DNA from 3 places in the Gluconobacter sp. P1D12_c genome. Region 1 is predicted to be linked to each of the others. Evidence: predicted binding sites of a transcription regulator. Region 1 holds the regulator's gene; each other region holds the start of a gene.
The links. The regulator LexA, encoded in region 1, represses DNA repair genes until DNA is damaged. The targets are predictions, from matches to a motif close to TGTTCTANNTANGTTC.
Positions count from the first base shown of each region.

Region 2: the regulator LexA is predicted to act here: its motif matches at 2,731-2,746, upstream of KP705_RS09630 (putative DNA modification/repair radical SAM protein).
Region 3: the regulator LexA is predicted to act here: its motif matches at 5,320-5,335, upstream of KP705_RS14885 (ImuA family protein).

Region 1 covers NZ_JACSIQ010000010.1:43,248-49,814, forward strand. The annotation lists gene uvrC (excinuclease ABC subunit UvrC) at 1-578, shown strand, start outside; gene pgsA (CDP-diacylglycerol--glycerol-3-phosphate 3-phosphatidyltransferase) at 688-1,290, shown strand; gene KP705_RS11815 (hypothetical protein) at 1,392-1,997, shown strand; gene lexA (transcriptional repressor LexA) at 2,050-2,775, opposite strand; gene rpmG (50S ribosomal protein L33) at 3,083-3,250, shown strand; gene KP705_RS11830 (septum formation initiator family protein) at 3,364-3,693, opposite strand; gene eno (phosphopyruvate hydratase) at 3,841-5,121, opposite strand; gene KP705_RS11840 (DUF3429 domain-containing protein) at 5,224-5,709, shown strand; gene kdsA (3-deoxy-8-phosphooctulonate synthase) at 5,697-6,521, opposite strand; gene KP705_RS11850 (CTP synthase) at 6,518-6,567, opposite strand, start outside.
Region 2 covers NZ_JACSIQ010000007.1:71,640-78,206, reverse strand. The annotation lists gene KP705_RS09635 (UdgX family uracil-DNA binding protein) at 51-1,493, opposite strand; gene KP705_RS09630 (putative DNA modification/repair radical SAM protein) at 1,494-2,726, opposite strand; gene KP705_RS09625 (flagellin) at 2,910-4,382, shown strand; gene KP705_RS09620 (flagellar biosynthesis regulator FlaF) at 4,487-4,903, shown strand; gene KP705_RS09615 (M1 family metallopeptidase) at 4,987-6,567, opposite strand, start outside.
Region 3 covers NZ_JACSIQ010000031.1:128-6,694, reverse strand. The annotation lists partial or broken gene KP705_RS14900 (error-prone DNA polymerase) at 1-2,859, opposite strand, end outside; gene KP705_RS14895 (hypothetical protein) at 2,863-3,120, opposite strand; gene KP705_RS14890 (DNA polymerase Y family protein) at 3,096-4,601, opposite strand; gene KP705_RS14885 (ImuA family protein) at 4,510-5,301, opposite strand; gene KP705_RS14880 (hypothetical protein) at 5,484-5,798, opposite strand; gene KP705_RS14875 (ParA family protein) at 5,795-6,484, opposite strand.

The DNA of each region.
Region 1 (6,567 bases):
GAAAATACGCCATCAAGGGCCCGGTCACTCCCGGTGATGATTTCGGCATGATGCGGGAAGTCATGGAGCGCCGGTTTGGAAAAAACAGGGAAGATGGAGAACGACCTGAAGACTGGCCAGATTTGCTGCTAATTGACGGCGGCCTGGGTCAGTTCAATGCAGTGCGCAACGTATTGGCAGACCTTGGCGTTACGGGAATTCCCATTGTGGCAATCGCCAAAGGCCCGGATCGTGATGCTGGACGCGAATGGTTTTTCACTGAAACACAGCCACCGTTCCAGCTCCCGCCTCGAGATCCGGTTCTCTATTATCTTCAACGCCTGAGAGACGAAGCCCACCGTTTCGCCATTACGACACACAGGGCAGGGCGCTCCAAAGGGCTCCGGAAATCTGAACTGGATGATGTTCCGGGAATCGGAGGTGCCCGTAAGAAGGCGCTTCTGAATCACTTCGGGTCAGCCAAGACCGTGCGACAGGCCAGTCTCGAAGAGCTTGAAACTGCGCCCGGAATCAGCTCTGGAACGGCCAGAGCCATCTACGGGCACTTTCATCCCGAATGGCTTCGGACACAGAGCTGACAATTCCGTGAGGTCACGTCCTGAACGCTGGCTTGGCATAAAAAATACACACATTCAGAGCGGATTGGCGCATACCGGAGACGGATAAACTGTTCTAGACTGCTTCGTGATGCTGACTGATCTGCCAAACGTCCTGACTCTGCTCCGTATTGCGGCCATTCCTGTTCTGGTTGCCCTGCTGGCGCTGCATTCCGCACTCGGTAACGTCGCAGCCTGCGTTGTGTACACGGCTGCTTGCATCACGGATTATCTGGATGGTGCTCTGGCACGGAAATGGCAAATGCTATCCGAACTGGGTCGGATGATGGATCCGATTGCGGACAAGCTTCTTGTCGGTGCGCTGTTGCTCGCACTCGCTGGCCTGACCACACTTCCAGTGTATTCGCTCTACGCTGCCATCATCATCATGCTGCGCGAAATTCTGGTCAGTGGCTTGCGTGAATACATGGCCTCTCAACGCGCAACCCTTCCGTCCACCCGCCTTGCAAAATGGAAAACCGGAATTCAGATGGTCGCGATCGGTTTCCTGATTGGGGGGGACAAGGCTGCGGCTACTCTTCATCTTTCATTCCTGCCGGCCACACTAATCGGCGGTATTCTTCTCTGGTTTTCAGTTATTCCAACAGTTCTAAGCGGGTGGGGCTATCTCACGGCAGGGCTCTCCAGAATGATGGCCTCTGAGCCACGCAAGTCTTCAAAGATCGTCTCCTGATCTGGACTATCTGTGATTATTATTGCAGTTATCAGCTCGTCATCTGGCGCTTTTAATCGATGACAGGTAAAGTTCAGGGATCGACCTTATGGGAGTACACAATGCGTAAGGCCGCTCTACTGGCATTACCTCTGGCCCTGAGCGGCTGTGCGGGCATGGGCAAGTTTTTTAATGACACCGCCCTATGGTCTGGAAGTAACCCCAATGCTCCCCATGGCGATAGTGAGAACCTTCGCCGAGCACGTGGTGAGTTCGTAGCGGCTGCACCAATTCTGCCAGAAGGCGGGAACATGTGGCCCGGATCACCTCAGCCTCTGCCCACCCTTAAAGATGTTGTGAATCCTGACAGCATCTTTAATAAATCTCTCGGCGATCCGGCTACGTATTTTGGTGGTGCAACGCTCGACAAGAATTTCATGGGCGGTATTGCGGGCACTGGTGCTCTCGGGGTCGCTGGCCCTCAAATGAAACCGGGCGACACCATGTCCGTCGGTGAAAAAATCGATGCGATGCGTGGTGTGTCAGAAGATCGCAGTCACTTCGTCCCGACGCTTCCCAGTAGCGTTCCAGATAATGCTGGTCGTTTCCTGAATAAAAACCCTGACAAGACCATCATCATTCCGAACGGGGATGGGACAAGCACACTTATTGCTCCAGATGGCAAAGTCCGCGTTGTACGCGGCGTTCCGTCAGTTCCCAATAAATAATCATCGGAAATTATCTGCCTCGCCGGAGCATTAATCCGGCAAGGCAGCTCTCTCAGTACTGCCTGAAAAGGGCGACCAGCCGTCCCTGTATGCGAACACGCGCGGCCGGCAGAATACGTGTCTCGTATTCCCGATTAGCGGCTTCCAGAGCAATCGTAGAACCACGACGGCGCAGCTTCTTGAGCGTCACTTCCTGATCGTCAATCAGCGCAACAACGATCTGACCATTATCCGCCACTTCGCCTCGCCGGATGATGGCAACATCACCGTCCAAAATGCCGGCTTCAATCATGGAATCACCCGCAACTGTGAGAGCGTAATGCTCTCCAGTGCCGAGCAGGGATGATGGCACCTGAATCTGTGCGCTATCATCCTGCAAAGCCTCGATAGGAAGACCAGCAGCAATGCGTCCATAAAGTGGAAGCTGAACGCTGGTGTTTTCAACAGGAGAGCGGGGTGCCTCGGAAAATGTCCCTGGAAGGTCCTGACGACCACCCTCAACAATCGTTGGAACAAAAGGCGTCGGATTAGCCACGGCCTCCACAATTGGAGCCTCAAGACCCATATGCGGCAGACGCAGAACTTCAAGCGCTCTTGCACGATGGTGATGCCGTCGCAGAAAACCACGCTCTTCAAGGGCAGAAATGAGGCGATGGATCCCTGATTTAGACCGAAGCTCCAGGGCATCCTTCATTTCATCGAAGGAAGGGGAATAACCCGTCCGCCGAAGATGTTCGTCAATGTATAGCAAAAGCTGGTGCTGCTTACGCGTCAGCATACAGGCGCTCCCATGCGCCTCGGTGGAGGCAAAATCTAAAGATTGAGACACTGCATAAACTTATGCGACGCTCTTTTGTTCCTTATAGGTTCCACTTCGTCCACCTGCAAGAACATCTACCAGGCATCAACAAAGCTTTTATCTGGCTAAAAACCCCGGTTTTTGCGGAAAAATGCACCTTATCCCTGGATTTTCTTCAGAAAGCCTTGACCTACGACATACAAATCAGCATGTTGCGCCGAACTAGATCAACCTGCTGCTTTGGCACTTGCGAGCGGCATCAGGACGGCGCAAGCCCGAGGGTATCATGGGAAAAAGCAACGTTATTCAGATCCGTCTCGTCTCGTCGGCTGACACCGGCTACTTCTACGTCACGAAGAAGAACGCACGTTCTGCTACGGGCAAGATGGAAGTTCGTAAGTATGACCCGGTTGCCCGCAAGCACGTGACCTTCCGCGAAGCCAAGATCAAGTAAGATCTCGCGGATCATACGACGTTAAAAAAGGCGACCTTTGGGTCGTCTTTTTTATTGGCTCAATTTCTGACGAATAGACTTTCCCGAACATAAAAAAGAGCCGAGAACGGCTCTTAAAATAGTTTATCATGTGGACCGTAGGGGATGACAATATCACCGTTACGCGTCAGATTGAGCATGGCACGGGAACGTTCATCCAGAATGTCAGCATCAAGAGCTTTCTCTTTCAGAGCCAGCACGCGACGGTGCCATACCGCCTGTTCATCCTTGGCATCCTGCTGCGCCTGGATTGCCTGCTGCTGAAGCACAAGCTGATCCTGATAGGCACGGATACCATGAGCGCCGTGAAGGGCGTTCCACCCGAAATAAGCGGTCAGGGACAGAAAGAGCACAGGGGGAGCAACCGCGCGGATGGCACGTTTGATAAGTCTGACGGGTCTCACGCGGGGTAACAGGCTCCCTTGGCTTGAAAACTTCCCATCAATGTAGCTCAGAGAGAGGCTGCGAAACAATCACTGTTGTTCAAGACAGTAGATTATTTTAGCGAATACATAAAACCGGCCTCCTGAATGGAGGCCGGCGTTTGTTGATCAGGCGGACTTCAGAATGCTGCGACCCGCATAACGGGCTGCGCTTCCAAGCTGCTGCTCAATACGGATCAACTGGTTATACTTAGCCGTACGGTCAGAGCGGGAGAGGGAGCCCGTCTTGATCTGCCCGCAGTTCGTGGCAACAGCAAGATCTGCAATCACAGCGTCTTCAGTTTCACCAGAACGGTGGCTCATGACGCAGGTGTAGCCAGCCTTGTGAGCTGTCTCGACTGCTTCCAGCGTCTCGGTCAGCGTGCCAATCTGATTGACCTTCACGAGCAGGGAGTTCGCTGTCTTGGCCTTGATGCCGCGACGAAGGCGCTCAGGATTGGTCACGAACAGATCATCACCAACGAGTTGGAGACGATCACCCAGACGGGACGTCAGCTCAACCCAGCCTTCCCAGTCATCCTCAGCCAGACCATCTTCAATGGAGACAATCGGATACTTCTTGGCGAGATCTTCGAGGTAGGAGATCATGCCTGAAGAGTCGAACTCCTTACCTTCACCCTTCAGGTTGTAACGGCCGTTGCTGTAGAACTCGGTTGCTGCGCAATCGAGGGCAAACGTCACGTCATCGCCCGGACGATACCCGGCAGCCTCAACAGACTTCGTAATGAAGCTCAGAGCTTCATCAGCAGACTTCAGCCCCGGAGCAAACCCGCCCTCATCACCAACATTGGTGTTGTGACCAGCAGCAGAAAGGCCCTTCTTGAGAGCGGCGAAGATTTCAGACCCCATGCGCACGGCATCAGCCAACGTCGGCGCACCAACTGGCTGGATCATGAACTCCTGAATGTCGATCGGGTTATCCGCGTGTTCGCCACCATTCACGATGTTCATCATGGGAACCGGCAGCGTGTGCGCGAAAACGCCACCGACATAGCGATAGAGCGGCAGTTCCAGCTCTTCTGCCGTCGCCTTGGCAACCGCGAGAGAAACGCCGAGAATTGCATTCGCACCAATGCGGGACTTGTTCGGTGTGCCATCCAGCTCGATCATCGCATTGTCGATTGCGATCTGATCTTCGGATTCGGCACCCTGCAGCACTTCAAGGATTTCGTCTTCGACAAAACCACAGGCCTTCAGAACACCTTTGCCGTTGTAACGGGACTTGTCCCCGTCACGCAGCTCAACGGCTTCGTGGGCACCAGTGGAAGCACCGGAAGGAACTGCGGCGCGACCGCGGGCACCAGACGACAGCTCAACCTCAACCTCAACGGTTGGGTTACCACGGCTGTCCAGGATCTCGCGGGCGGTGATATCAACAATGGCGCTCAATGGAAGCTCTCCTGGATATGCGTGAACCGGGGGTGGCTCATAACCGTTCGGGACGGACCACACGTCTCGTCTCAAAATCAGAACACAAGGTCAATCGACGACATGCGTCTTCCTTTCCTCGCCCTGATCCTCGGTTTGGCAGGACTTATACCTTTCCTGACCCTTGGAGGGTGGATTTTCCTCGCCGGACTTTTCTCCCCACTCCCGCATCTAACCGTTATTCTTCTGGCCTATGGGGCATGCATCCTGTCTTTTCTCGGTGCAGTCCACTGGGGCCTCGCCATGGAGCGGCCAGATATCATCACAGTTCAGGGAACAGCAGATCGCGACCGCCAGAGACTCCTTCTGGGAGTCTGCCCTGCACTCTGGGCATGGCTTTCCCTTTGCGTTGGACTACTTGGTGGCTTGCGCGCCGGATACCTGCTTGAGGTTATCGGTTTTCTGGCAACGTTTGCTGTAGAACGAATGGCCTGGAAGAATGGCGCGCTGCCACCGGGGTACATGCCCCTAAGGGGCGTTCTAACGGTAGGGGCTGTCATAAGTCTCCTCATGGCAGCCCTGGCACCTTTACAGAATTATACGCTGTAGGATTTGGCCAAAGCGTCAAACGCTTTAAGGCGGGTCAACAAGGCCCGCATTTCTGAAAGCGGCACCATTGTTGGACCATCACTCGGAGCATGATCCGGGTCCTGATGTGTCTCGATGAAAACTGCCGCAACACCGATAGACAATGCAGCACGGGCGAGGGGTTCAACAAACTCCCTCTGGCCGCCCGTGGAGGCCCCTAGGCCACCCGGTTGCTGCACAGAGTGAGTGGCATCGAAAACAACCGGATAGCCCGTCTGAGCCATAACTGGCAGGCCGCGCATATCACTAACGAGCGTGTTGTAACCAAAGCTCGTACCACGATCACAGAGCATGATTCGCTCGTTACCGGTTGAAGCTAGCTTGGCCGCGACATTTGCCATATCCCAAGGCGCCAGAAACTGACCCTTCTTGACATTGATGGCACGCCCCGTTTGGCCAGCAGCAAGCAACAGGTCAGTTTGCCGACACAGGAAAGCAGGAATCTGGAGCACGTCCACCGCTTCCGCAGCGACAGCGCATTGCTCGGCAGCGTGAACATCCGTCAGAACAGGCACGTCAAAGCGTTCACGGATAGAAGCCAGAATATCCAGCCCCATTTCCATGCCTACACCGCGGGCCGCATTCACGGAACTACGGTTCGCCTTGTCATAACTGCTCTTGTAGATCAGCCCGATATCCAGCTCTCGACATGCCGTGGAGAGAGCATCTGCCATCTCCACGGCATGATCTCGGGATTCAATCTGGCACGGCCCTGCAATCAGCGTGAAGGGCCGGTCCTGACCAATCTCGAGCTTTCCAATCTGGAAGCTCACTTGCTTTCAGCCCGCTTGCGAGCTGCCCCGATAAATCCGGCGAAAA
Region 2 (6,567 bases), on a different contig from region 1:
TTTCTTATCCTGAAAGGGTCTCCACGCAACGCCTGAACAGAATGTTGCCCTTAAAGGGCGGTCTGCATCTTTCTCAGACCTTCAATCAGGCGCTGACGTTCCTGCTCGGCCTGCTCGGTTGGTCCCAGACGCAGAATCCATGATGGATGAGCGAGGCTCAGATGACGGTGTCCGCCTTGCGCGTCCTCACGCATCAGCCCCCGAAAGTCTTTCAATTGAGCCGTAGGCCCCGCAACTGCGCGCAATGCTGTCGCCCCAAGCGTCACGACAAGCTGCGGCCGAACCAAGGCTATTTCCTGCCGCAGCCAGGGCTGACACGCCTGAACATGCTCAGCGCCAGGCGTCTGGTGAATGCGCCGTCTGCCACGCGTGGTGAACCGGAAATGCTTTACAGCATTCGTCATGTAGAGGGCCTGGGGTTCAACGCCCGCCTCCGCCATACACTCTTTTAAAAGAGAGCCTGCGGGACCGACAAAGGGACGCCCAGCCAGATCTTCCTGATCGCCCGGCTGTTCACCGACCAGCATGATTTTTGCCGTCTCAGGCCCCTCCCCCAAGACCGCCTGCGTAGCATGGCAGTGAAGCGAGCAGGCCTGACAGGTGCGAATTTGCTGTTTCAGATCTGCCCAACTGCCTGCTATTGGCACCGCAGCCGGGACGGCTTTCTGACGATTCTGCAGAGCCTGATAAAATTTAGGGGCGGGAAGAGCCTCCTGCGCTGCCATTTCAGCCACGCGTTTTTCCGCCTGAGCCACCAGATGGGGAATCAGGTTAGCCTCTGGCAGGTTATGCCAGTAACGTCGCGGCATTTCATTGCGCATCGCTTTCGTCCGGACACGGGCAGGATTGAAAGTCGAGGCGTAATAGGTCTGCCAGAGCTGATCCACGTCATCATCAAGCACCTGTTTTTCACAGGGCTCGAAAGAGCAATGTACCGTCTCGCCATCCCATCGCAGAGAGCCGCGCGGTGTCAGGATCATCCAGTCCATATCTGCGAAACGGCCCGCGAAAAAAGAAGAGACTTTTTCCAGCACATGATGGTCCGGCTCAAACCAGGAAAGAAAACGCCGCCGACCCGTCTCAGACGTTCCCTGCTCCCGGAAGCGCACAAAAGCCGTCATTTTATGAGCCGCCCGGCGAACCTGATGCACCATGCGACGTGCCTGCGCCACATCCTGATCTGTAACCACCGACAACAGGTTCGGATCACTCTGAAGACGCCAGAGCAGCCGGTAAGCTAATGCGAACCGCTCAGCACTGGAGTGGCAGAGAACATCTTTCAAAAGGGGCAGGCTCGACGCTTTGAGGCGAACATCCCGCACGACTTCGCCCTCAAACGTCTGATTTTCAGCGGCGTGAAACAGATCCAGATCGGCCTCAGGATAGCGCCAAAGGATCTGGTCCGGAGGAATGTCACGCTGAAGCGCCATTCTGGCCTTTTCGCGCCAGCCTTCAAACGCGCTGGTATCCGCGAGCCTGACGGTCACCGGCATTTACAGAAGCCGCATCTGCTGTGGAGCCGGCAGGAAAAGAGTGCGCAAATCCTGACGATCCGTCAGACGTGCGGGGCTCCATCCGGATGCCTTGACGAACGGACGCACCTTTTTAATGGACACGTTCAGCCGCGCCAGATCTTCCAGACGGATTGTCGTGTGCTTTCGCGCAGACAGCAGCGCGGCAACGGTCCGAACCCCGAGCCCGGGAACGCGTAGCAGCATTTCTTTGGAGGCCAGATTCAGGTCCACAGGAAACTGCGCGCGGTTATCCAGAGCCCAGGCCAGCTTGGGATCAATCTCCAGATCCAGCATTCCATTGGGCCGTGATGCTGTCAGTTCGCCAAAATCAAAGCCATAGAACCGGAACAGCCAGTCCGCCTGATACAGCCGGTGCTCCCGCTGTAATGGGGGGCTACGCACAGGCAGGATCGCTGAAGCATCGGGGATGGGGCTGAAGGCTGAATAGTAAACGCGGCGCAGGCCGTAGGACCCGTAAAGGCCTGAGCTACTGGCCAGAACATCCTGATCCGTCGCAGCGTCTGCCCCAATGATCATTTGTGTGCTCTGGCCGCCCGGTGAAAAGCGCCCTGCCCGCCTGCCTGTATGTGTCTTCTCTTTGGCTGCATCAATCTTGAGACGCATATCCCCCATCGCGCGGCGGATATTTCCGGCATCCTTCTCCGGCGCGTAATCCTTCAGGCCCGTTTCTGTCGGCATCTCGACGTTGATCGATAAGCGATCCGCATACAGGCCCGCTTCCTCCAGCAATTTGGGAGACGCATCCGGGATCGTCTTGAGATGGATATATCCGCGGAAACCATGCTTGAGCCGCAGGTCCCGCGCGACCTGTACAAGCTGCTCCATCGTATGATCGGAGGACCGGATAATCCCCGACGACAGGAAAAGCCCCTCAATGCAGTTCCGACGGTAGAACTCCAGCGTCAGCCAGATCACTTCATCAGGCGTGAACTTCGCCCGCTCAACATTTGAGGACGAGCGGTTGATGCAATAGGCGCAGTCATAAACGCAGAAATTGGTCAGCAGGATCTTGAGCAGCGAAATACAACGCCCATCCGGCGTATAGGCATGACAGATGCCATTCCCGGTCGTGGAGCCCAGACCTCCTGTTTTGGCAGAGTCCCGGCGCGTCGATCCACTGGACGCGCAGGATGCATCATACTTTGCCGCATCGGACAGAATCGCAAGACGTTCAGACAGAGATTTCTTCATGCATTGTTCTTATTTCGTTCCTGTCTATAAAATGCAAGAACTGCTTAAAATTTACCGGTTGTTTGCCTCTTTCCTGTCAAACCCTGTCACCGTTTTTTAAAGATGAAGATTCAGGTTCCCTTAACCATTCAATGCCTATCGTGAAGGAGCAAAACTGCACCGACGGAGAATGTCTCGATGTCCATGTCAATCAATACAAATACAGCCGCCATGTCGGCTCTTCAGGTTCTGAACCAGACGACGGACCAGCTGAGCAAGACGCAGAACGCCGTGTCCACGGGCAAGAGCGTCAGCTCCGCCTCTGACAGCCCGGCCATTTACGCCATTTCCCAGACAATGAATTCCCAGATTTCGGCCCTGTCCGGTGTCTCGACAGGCCTTCAGTTCGCAGGGCAGGTTCTCAGCACAGCCTCTTCACAGGCTGGGTCTATCTCGACCGTCCTAAGCAGCATGTCCGAAACGGTCACAAATGCTGCCAATAACGGTGAAGATCAGGACACCCTAAACACCCAGCTGAGCAACTACCTGTCTCAGATCGACGTAGCCACGTCGAACTCGACCTTCCAGGGTGTGAACCTGCTGTCAGGCTCAACAAGCAGCAGCGTGAAATATACGCAGATTTCTGCGGCTCAGGACATCAATGGTAACCTGTTCACACTGAACGGCGCTGATGCCACTTCGACCGGTCTGGGCCTGCAAGGGCTGAGCACGGATATGAAGGGTGTCACGATCGACACGAGCGCAGTGACGGCTCTGGCAAGTTCTGGCGCGACCGCCACGACACTCACTCTGAAGAATCTATCTTCTGCTGACAGCACCAATGCGACTGCGTCAAACCCGGCCATCACCACGTCCTTCGTTCTGGACTCAAAACCGGGTGATACCACTGATGGTGCTGCAACATCTGTCGGAGCAGCCATTGCTTCCGGTTTGACAGAGACCTCCACCTCGGTGGCAGTCAACAAAGATGGCACGCTGACGATCGCCGATGCCACATCCAAAAAGGCATCTGATGGTACGACGACGTACTCCCTGACCAATGGCGACACCATCACTGCCAAGGCTGATGCCAGTGGTAATATGACCTATAGTGCTGCCAAGGTTGGTGATTTGGATACCAACGGCAACGCAAAGGTTCTGACGCAGGTTGTGGACGTCAACGTCTCGAACGCCTCCACAACCAAAACCACAAGCGATCAGCTTTCAACGCTGGTGACGGCCCTAGGAAACGCCGGTTTTGGCGCCCAGATGGCAAACGACGGCAAGCTGACGATTGCCGGCGGCAATCTCGACGCAGCCGACGCAACAGCCACAACAGGCGCGTCGGTCAACCTCACAGGGACGACAGGCGCCGCGACAGTAGCGACCACCTCCGGCACGGACGTTGTCCAACTTGCTGTTTCTGGCGCCATCAACAAGATGAGCCGCATTTCTTCCAGCATTGGTGTGGCTTCCAATACCGTTACACAGCTTCAGACGTCCAACAGCACGCTGTCTGACGCTCTGACGACGGGCGTGGGCGCTCTGACTGATGCTGATCTTGCAGCGGAAAGCGCCAAGCTGACGTCCCTGCAAACGAAGCAGCAGCTGGCCATTCAGTCGCTCTCGATTGCGAATTCGCAGTCTTCCAACATCATGTCGCTCTTCCGCGGTTGATGTCGGCGGGGCGCTGGTGAAAGCCAGCGCCCCTTCCTGGACTGTTCCAAAAGTTTTCCGTTTCCCGGGAGCCTTTTGAAACAGTCCTTTTGTAAAGGAGCATCATGTCCGTGACTTATGGCATGTCACAATACCAGAACCAGTCCGGCACCTATCTTCCACCGCGAGAAGTGGAAGCCATGGCGTTCAGACACGTTAATGGGCTGCTTTCGGCAGCAAAAACACGCTCAGATCGGCAGGCCGCATTGTCTGCCAATCTCAAGCTCTGGGGCATTCTGATGCAAGGGGTCCAGCGGACGGACTGTCCGTTGGATGAAATTCTGCGCAAAGACCTGATGACGGTTGGAACCTGGTCCATGCGATACGCCAATGTTGCGCTGAACTCCGATACATCCCTTCAGGCTCTCATTGATATCAACAGGGACATGATTGAAGGTCTGTCAGCGTCTGCTGGCCCTTCCTCATATGCGGGACCCGCGGCATCCAACGAAACTCGCGCAGCTATTCAAATGGTTGGGTGAAAACTATTCCTCCCACGCCTCTGGCAGGACATGGGAGGTTTTGCCATTCCTGACACACATTGCATGTCAGGAATGGTGACGCGTCATTTACGGTTATCGCTGCGGTCAACGTCCGGAATGACATGGTCCGGATCAAGCGTTACGGCCTTCACCGGACCATGGGCTTCAAACGTGACCTTCAAATCGCTGGTCTGCCGCCAAGCTTCCGTCGGGATACGGCGGTCCAGCGTTGTTCCGTCCTGATATTCGACGCGCAGAACAACAGGAAGAGGCAGGGTGCCGTAGTTCAGAACCTGTACAGACACAGGGTCTGTTCCTTTCTGCTCTACGGTTCCAACAGCGTAATCGGGCGCGGCGTTAGAGAAATACCATCCGCGCCAGAACCATGAGAGATCCTCACCGGCTTCGCTGCTCATCAAGCGGAAAAAATCCGAGGGCGATGGGTGATGAAAAGCCCAGACGGCAATATAGCGACGGAAGGCAGCGTCAAAACGCACAGGCCCGAGAATCTGCTCTCGCAGAAGCTTCAGCCCGTAAGCCCCTTTGAAATAGACAACGCTATGGCGGTAGGTCTCAGAGACCTCGTCTGCCCCGGCCATCAGGTTTGGCGCTTTTGAATCCGTCAGGACAGGAACGATATCCTGCGCAGGATTACCAGTTTTCGGAGCAAATTCCGGGTCCCGCTTTGGCGCGAATTCCCCGTTGTGGAAATGATCTGACGCATACGCATCAATAAAGGTGTTGAACCCTTCATCCATGAACGGATTACGCCGCTCATCAGAACCCACAATCATCGGGAACCAGTCATGGCCCAACTCATGTGTCGTGATCCAGAAAAGCTCCGGGTCCCGGTCGCTCATGCCGTCAAACACGATACCCGGATATTCCATTCCGGCCCCGTGCCCGCCCAGATTGACGGCATTTGGCCATGGATATTCGTACCACTGAGACGAAAAATACTCGATGGCGTGTTTGACGTATTCCGTTGAGCGGTCCCATCCATGCGGGCCAATGCCTTCGCGGGGATAGACGGACATCGCCAGCCGCGGAACCAGACGATAATTGGCCCAGGGCGCAACAGGCGGCAGGTTGATACGAGCAGCATCCCACAGGAAAGCTGGCGATGCTGTAAAGGCCACATCGCGGCTATTGCGCATAACGTAATGCCAGGACACTTCCCCAGACTGCCTGAGATGGCTTTTCGGGTCTGTCACGTCATCAATGGTCCGGATCATGACGCGATTGTCGCTCTGGGCCGCCTGAGCCAGTCGCGCACGCTCGGTCGTCGTCAGGGTCTGCTCCGGATTCAGGAGTGCGCCGGACCCGACGACCGTGAAGTTCCACGGAACAGTGACTGTGTAATCGAAATTGCCATATTCCAGATAAAACTCCTGCCCAAGATAGGGCAGAGTGTTCCATCCCGCGCGGTCATCATACACGCTCAGGCGCGGGTACCATTGAGCAATCTCGTAAATTTCGCCCTCGCGAGACGGGGTGACAGCTGTACGACCTCCCCACTCTCCGGGGATTGTATAGTGCCACTCGATTTTAATGACTGCGACGCCATGAGCATCAAGGGCTCGGGGCAGTCGAAGCTGCATCCGGGTGTCAGTAATCAGCGGCGTGACATCGACTTCATGGCCGCCCTGTACAATGGAAACACG
Region 3 (6,567 bases), on a different contig from region 1:
ACGCCCATCCCGCAGATACGGGAGATCCCCGCAACGAACGATCCCTTCCTTTCGCAGGCCCTCCCGTAGAAACGCGATTGGGTGCCCGTTCAGGCTGAGTCCCGTCGCCCGATAATCCTCATGCACTGAGGCCCGCTCTGACATTAGTGGCAAGGAAATCTCCGGCTCGATTACTTCCGGTAGCGGAAAGTTCCGGCCCCGATCAGCCGCTTCGAACAACGGTAGAGCGGTATCCGCCAACCCTTTGATTGACCAGAGCGCAGCACGGCGCATTTGTCCAAACACCCGGAAAGCGTCTGCTTCCGCGAGACATTCCAGGGCCGAGACCGGCACATCCGCACGGCGCCAGACATCGTCAATGCTCTCATAGTCCGGCATCCGGGCTGCGATCAGGGCGGCCCCATGGCCGTTCGCCAACCCGCGCACCATCCTGAACCCCAGCCGGACCGCCGCGTGCCGTCCGTTCCGGCCGCGCTCCAGTGTGCAATCCCATCGGGAGGCGTTGATGCAGATCTGCCGGACCTCGACCCCATGCCGTTGCGCGTCCTGAACAATCTGCGAGGGGGCATAAAATCCCATCGGCTGAGAGTTCAGCAGGGCGGCACAGAACACATCCGGGTAATGGCACTTCATCCAGGCCGAGGCATAGGCAATCAGGGCAAACGAGGCGGCATGGCTTTCCGGAAAACCGTAACTGCCAAAACCTTCGAGCTGCGCGAAGGTCTGCTCGGCAAAGTCCTGCTCATACCCATTGTCCAGCATCCCGTTCACCAGTTTGTCCCGGAACGGCGACACGCCCCCGGTCATTTTGAACGTCGCCATCGCGCGGCGGAGCTGGTCGGCTTCGCCTGGCGTAAAGCCTGCGCAGTGGATCGCCACTTGCATGGCCTGCTCCTGGAACAGCGGGACACCCAGTGTTTTCCCCAGAATGCCGCGCAGGGTCTCGGACGGGTAGGTGACAGGCTCCAGTTTCTCTCTTCTGCGGAGATAGGGATGGACCATGTCCCCCTGGATCGGTCCCGGCCGGACGATCGCCACCTGAATGACCAGATCATAAAAGGTCCGGGGCTTCATGCGCGGCAGCATGGACATCTGCGCCCGGCTTTCGATCTGGAACGTGCCGAGCGTGTCCGCCTTCTGGATCATGCGATAGGTCTGCGGATCCTCGGCTGGGATCGAAGCGAGATCCATACGCGTCTGATACACGGTGTGCAGCAGCTCAAACCCGCGACGCAGACAGCCGAGCATTCCCAAGCCCAGAACGTCCACCTTCATGAAGCGCAGGACGTCGATGTCATCCTTATCCCAGACGATGATCTGCCTCTCGTCCATGGCGGTCGGCATCAGGGGGACGAGTTCATCCAGGCGATCCTCGGTCAGCACAAATCCGCCCGGATGGGTGCCGAGCTGGCGGGGAAAGCCCAGAAGCAGACGTGCGAGATGGAACGTCAGACTGAGCCGGCGATCCTTCAGGTTCAGGCCAAGATCGGCCGCACGCGCCTTGCACAGATCGGGATCGGCTAACGATGAGGCGATATGTTTTGAAAGCTGGCCGGTCAGATCTTCGGGCAAGCCCAGAACCTTACCCACTTCCCGTAAGGCGCCTTTGGGCTGATAGCGCTGCACCGTGGCGCACAGGGCGGCGCGATGGCGGCCGTAATGGCGGTAGATCCACTGGATGACTTCCTCACGGCGGTCGCTCTCGAAATCCACGTCAATATCCGGCGGTTCCTGCCGTTCGGCCGAGATGAACCGCTCGAACAGCAGGCCCGAGCGGACCGGGTCAATACTCGTGATTCCCAGGACATAGCAGACGGCCGAGTTCGCGGCAGATCCCCGCCCCTGACAGACAATGCCAAGCGAGCGGGCATGACGGACAATGGTGTTCACGGTCAGAAAATACGGCGCGTAGGCCAGAGAGCCGATCAGCCTCAGCTCGTGGGCAATCTGCGTCTCGACCTCAGGCGGTGCCCCGGCCGGGTAGCGACGCGGTAGCGCGGCCTGGACCAGGCGTGTCAGGGTCTCCTGCGCGCTTTCGCCCGTGCGCTCGGTTTCGGTCGGATACTGGTACGTCAGGTCATCGAGACTGAAGGCGCAGGCCTCGGCAATCCGCCGCGTGTTGGCCAGAGCGTCCGGAAAGGCGGCGAACAGGCGCGCCTGTTCTTCAGGGGCTTTCAGATGGCGATCGGCGTGAACGTGACGGCGGTTGCCAAGATCATCGACCGTGCAGCCTTCCCGGATGGCCGTGACCACGTCCTGAAGAACGTGCCGGCGCGCATCGTGGTAGAGAACATCTCCTGTCACAACGCAGGCCAGACCTTGGGCTGCACTGAACGCCGCGAGCGCGTGAAGCCGCGCCAGGTCTCCCGGCTGCCGGAGCATCGTCAGCGCAAGAAACCGGATTTCTTCTTCGCCTGCCCTTTGTCCCGGCAGATCCAGCAGGCTCTGAACGTGCCCGCGAAGCGCTGTCAGATCCTCGGGCGGCAACAAAATTAGGAGGAGGTCCGGGGCCGCTGCGACGAGATCCTCCCATCCCAGAAGGAACACGTCCCGCTCGCCCCGATGATGACCAAGGGTCAGGAGCTGGCACAAGCCCGCCCAGCCCGCACGGTTGCGGGGATAGGCCCGGAGCGCACTGCCATCGCGCAGAGTTAGACGACATCCCGGCAGAAGACGCAGACCGGCCTCACGCGCCGCCAGATGGGCGCGGATCACCCCGGCCACGGTGTTCCAGTCGGTCAGACCGATGGTGTCATACCCCAGGGCCTTCGCCTGGAAAATCAGTTCATCCGGCTGGCTGCCTGAGCGCAGGAACGAAAACGACGATGTCACCTGCAATTCGACATAAGGCGCGCTCATGGTTCAGCGCCTGTGCGGATGGGGGTGCCGGCTGCTGTCAGGCGCGTTGCTGGTGGGCGCGCGCATCACGACAAATCCGGAGCGTTCCAGATAGGCGACCAGACGCTCGGCCACGAGACGGGCCATCAGTTCGGCGGCGTCATGCGTCCGCCTGCGTCCGTCATAGCACAACGCGTGCATCAGGACTTCGGCCACGTCCGAGGTGCTGGCCGGGATCAGATCATCACGGGGCTCCATCAGAATACCCCCTGAAGAAACCACGCGCCTGACCCGGACCAGTCGTGGGTTCCGTCGCCTTTGCGAAACAGCCACAGGCGCAGGCCGGTCGTGGTCTCGACCTGCCAGTAGTCGCGGATCGCGCCGTAGCTTTCGGCCGCCTGCCACCACTCACCCAGCAGACGTTCGGGACCGTCGGCCGCCGCGATGCGATGCGTCTGCCGCTTCAGGACGAACTGGCGTGGCGCACCGTCCGGAAGCAGGGCAGTCACCTGCACCCGGACGGGCAGATCGAACAGGATGTTCGGCCGCGCCCAGAGCATCTGGCTCGCGAGAGGCGGTTTTGCCATGTCGTCTGGGGAAACGCGAGACTGCCCGTCTTCCGGCCAGGCGGAAAACCGGGGCGCGAGCTGGTGGACAGAAACAACCCCCGGACGGTTCAACAGCCGGTCGATCAGAGTGGCCGGGAGCGCGCGCTCCGAGGATGCCCCGACGTCCGGCAGGACAGAGCGTTCAGGCCCGGCTTCGAGCGGTTCGTTCGCGCTGACGGTCAGGATGACGGTTTCAATTCCAAACTCGGGCGCGATCTGCGGGATCTGGCCATTGAGCAGGCGCGTCAGACGTGTCACGTCAGCCGTCGGGTCAGACGTCCCCACGCGGACGGCCTGAATGGATCCGTCCACGCGCACACAGAGAAAGTCGAGTTGCCGCGCCCCCTCCCCGCGCGCCGCCAGCTTTTCGCAGACAACCGGCACGAGTGCGGCAATCACCGTGGCAATGGCGCCCGATGTGCTGATGGGTTCGACCAAAGACCGGGTCAGGGAAATCCGGTCCGCAGGTTGAAACACGCTGAGCGGGTTGGCCTGCCGTCCTAGAGCCTCATCGAGACAGGTGAGAAGCTGTGCCCCAAAGCGCTTGGCCAGAGGCGCGCGTGGCAGATCTGCAAGGGCGCCAATGGTATTGAGGCCGAGCCGGGTGAGGCTCGACAGTGTCTTTTCGGGTAGCGGTAGCGCTGTACAGGGCAAAGGATGCAGAGCCTGTTTCTGCTGACCGGGAGGCACGAGACAGATCCGGTCGATCCGCGAGCGGGCCAGAGCGCGTGAGGCAGCGGCCGTATCGCTTAGCGCCACAGAGCAGGAATGCCCCCTTGCCCTCAGGCGTTCCCTGACGAGATCCAGCATGGCCGCCTCACCCCCGTAAAGATGGGCGCATCCGGTGGTATCGCTGTAGAGACCGTCCGGAGCGTCGAACGCGGGCAGCGGCGACAACCAGATCAGCCAGGAGCACAGATCGGTCAGCGCGGCAGTCTGTGCTTCCGCGTCTTCTTCTGCCGTCAGAAGATCCGACACCAGGGAGCGGGCCTGTGCCAGCGGCATTCCGGGTGTCAGTCCGGCCGCGAGCGCAGCCGGACTGACACCGGTGACGGTGTGACGGTTATGTGCCAGCGCGTGCACAACGAGCGGCCTGTCGGTCGGAAAGTCTCCCGGGCGGGAGAGCTGGAGGCGCTCGGTGCGCCAGAAGGGCATCCAGAGAGCGAGAAAGCGGCGCATGATCGGTGCAGTCGAGGATCCAGTGAGCATGGCGGCCTCCCCTCACCCGCAACAGCGTGACAGAAAGGCGTCGGGAACCGGGACGCGGCATGGTCAGTCCCGGAAGCGTTTGAGGCGATGAAGGATGGGAGAGGACCCGCCACCGCGTGGCGCACGCACAGGGGTCTTTCCCAGGAGCTTGTGCGAGAGGCGCAGAGCGCAGGAAAAAGCCTGTGTTTCCGCTCGCCTCCACAGCCAGATTGAGGCGGCGGATTTCCTTGAGCGTTGGGACGTGACGTCCTGCGATCACGGCCATTGCGCGCTCTGGTCCGCGCAACACGTCCTCGGCGACCGACAGCAGGTTGGCCGGGTCCGTTTCAATGCAGACCAGATGTTCCAGTGAAACACCCGACTGATGCAGCCCGCAGGCGTTCAGTTCGGCAGGTGTGTCGCTGATCCAGAAGACCGGCCCCCTGCCCTCTTTCAGAATGGGCCCGAGCATCGCGAGACTGGCCCCCGTCTCCAGAGGATCGGAGATCAGAAAGTCATGCAGGCTACCCGTTTTGAGGCCACCGCCGAGATGGTCATCGACGGCAGAATGCCCGGTAGGCAGGGTGTCAGCATGGGAATGAGGAAGGCTTCGACGCTCCAGGCGTCGGACCTGCTCGCGCAGTCGCGTCACGGCGTCCGTTGTCATCTTTGTTCTCCTCGACGAGAACATAAAGAGAACAAAAGGAGGCTTAAGGCAAGATCAATCTTTTTGCCGAGCGCCACCTGTGAAAGCCGAGAGTAACGGAATTATCCATAGTCTTGCTAGAACAGAGTGCATGAATGTGCATGCTACCAGTTGCATGCAGTGCTACCGGTAGCATGCCATTTTTAGACTTTTGCGCGGTCCATCAGTTCCCGAATGCCTTCCCAGTAGGCAAGACGGTTCGCATCACAAAACTCAATGAACCTTTCAGCTACGTCTTCTGGAACTCTGGTGTTTATCGTCACAGTCGGTCCAACCGACTTCTTCCTGCGAGGAACCAATCGCGCGCCCGCTTCGCGGCTTGTAAATCCAGCGCTACGCCCCGCCTGATCAATGCGCTCAAGATCATCGCGGCCTAATGCGCTTGGTTCACGCGGTGTTATCGCAGCCAATCTTGAAGTGACTTTTTTCGGTTTGAAGCCGAACGCGTCGTCGTTCATGCGGAGATTTCCTCGGTGTCTGATGTCTCGACGAATGATGAGATAAGTTCTTCCGCTACGGCTTCCGCGTTCCTCAGTGCTTCTGGCAAACCATTAACATCTGTCGGGTCCAACTCTTGAAGGGCCAGTCGCCTTACGAAGATCGCCTTGTAAGCCTGACGCTCGTTGAGCGCGTTTGCAAATAGCGGCAATTCTGCCTGTTTCAAGCCCGCGAGTATCTCGCGCTCAATGCGCGTTTTTATCACCGGGCTGGTACGAGTGAGAATGATGCGGAATGGAATCTCGTGACCGCGTAGAGCCTCTTCTTCTTCGTGGATTAGGTCGATGGCGCGGCTTGCCTGGCGTGCATCGACGCCGCTAGCTTGGAGCGGCACTACTACGAGATCGGCATGGCTAATCGCGCGGGAGACGAGACGGCTGGCTGTTCCTTCCAGATCAACAAAGACGAACTGCTTTTGACGGGCAGCCTCGACGATTTGACGGATAACGGTTCCTTCCTTCACCTCGGAAATCACTTCGAAATCAGCCTGTGAGTTACCCGTGCGCCAATCGGCAATCGGCTTATTAGGATCGGCGTCGATTACGGTGACGCTTGCTCCCATTGCTGTCAGGGTCTGTGCCATCACGAGAGTGAAGGTACTCTTACCGGCGCCCCCTTTTGGGTTGGCTGTAACAATTACTGGCATCAGAACTCCTAGCGGCAACGCATATAATATTGGTTGCATGTCGTGCTGTTGAATGCTTCTAGTAGCACTGCATGCAACCGGTT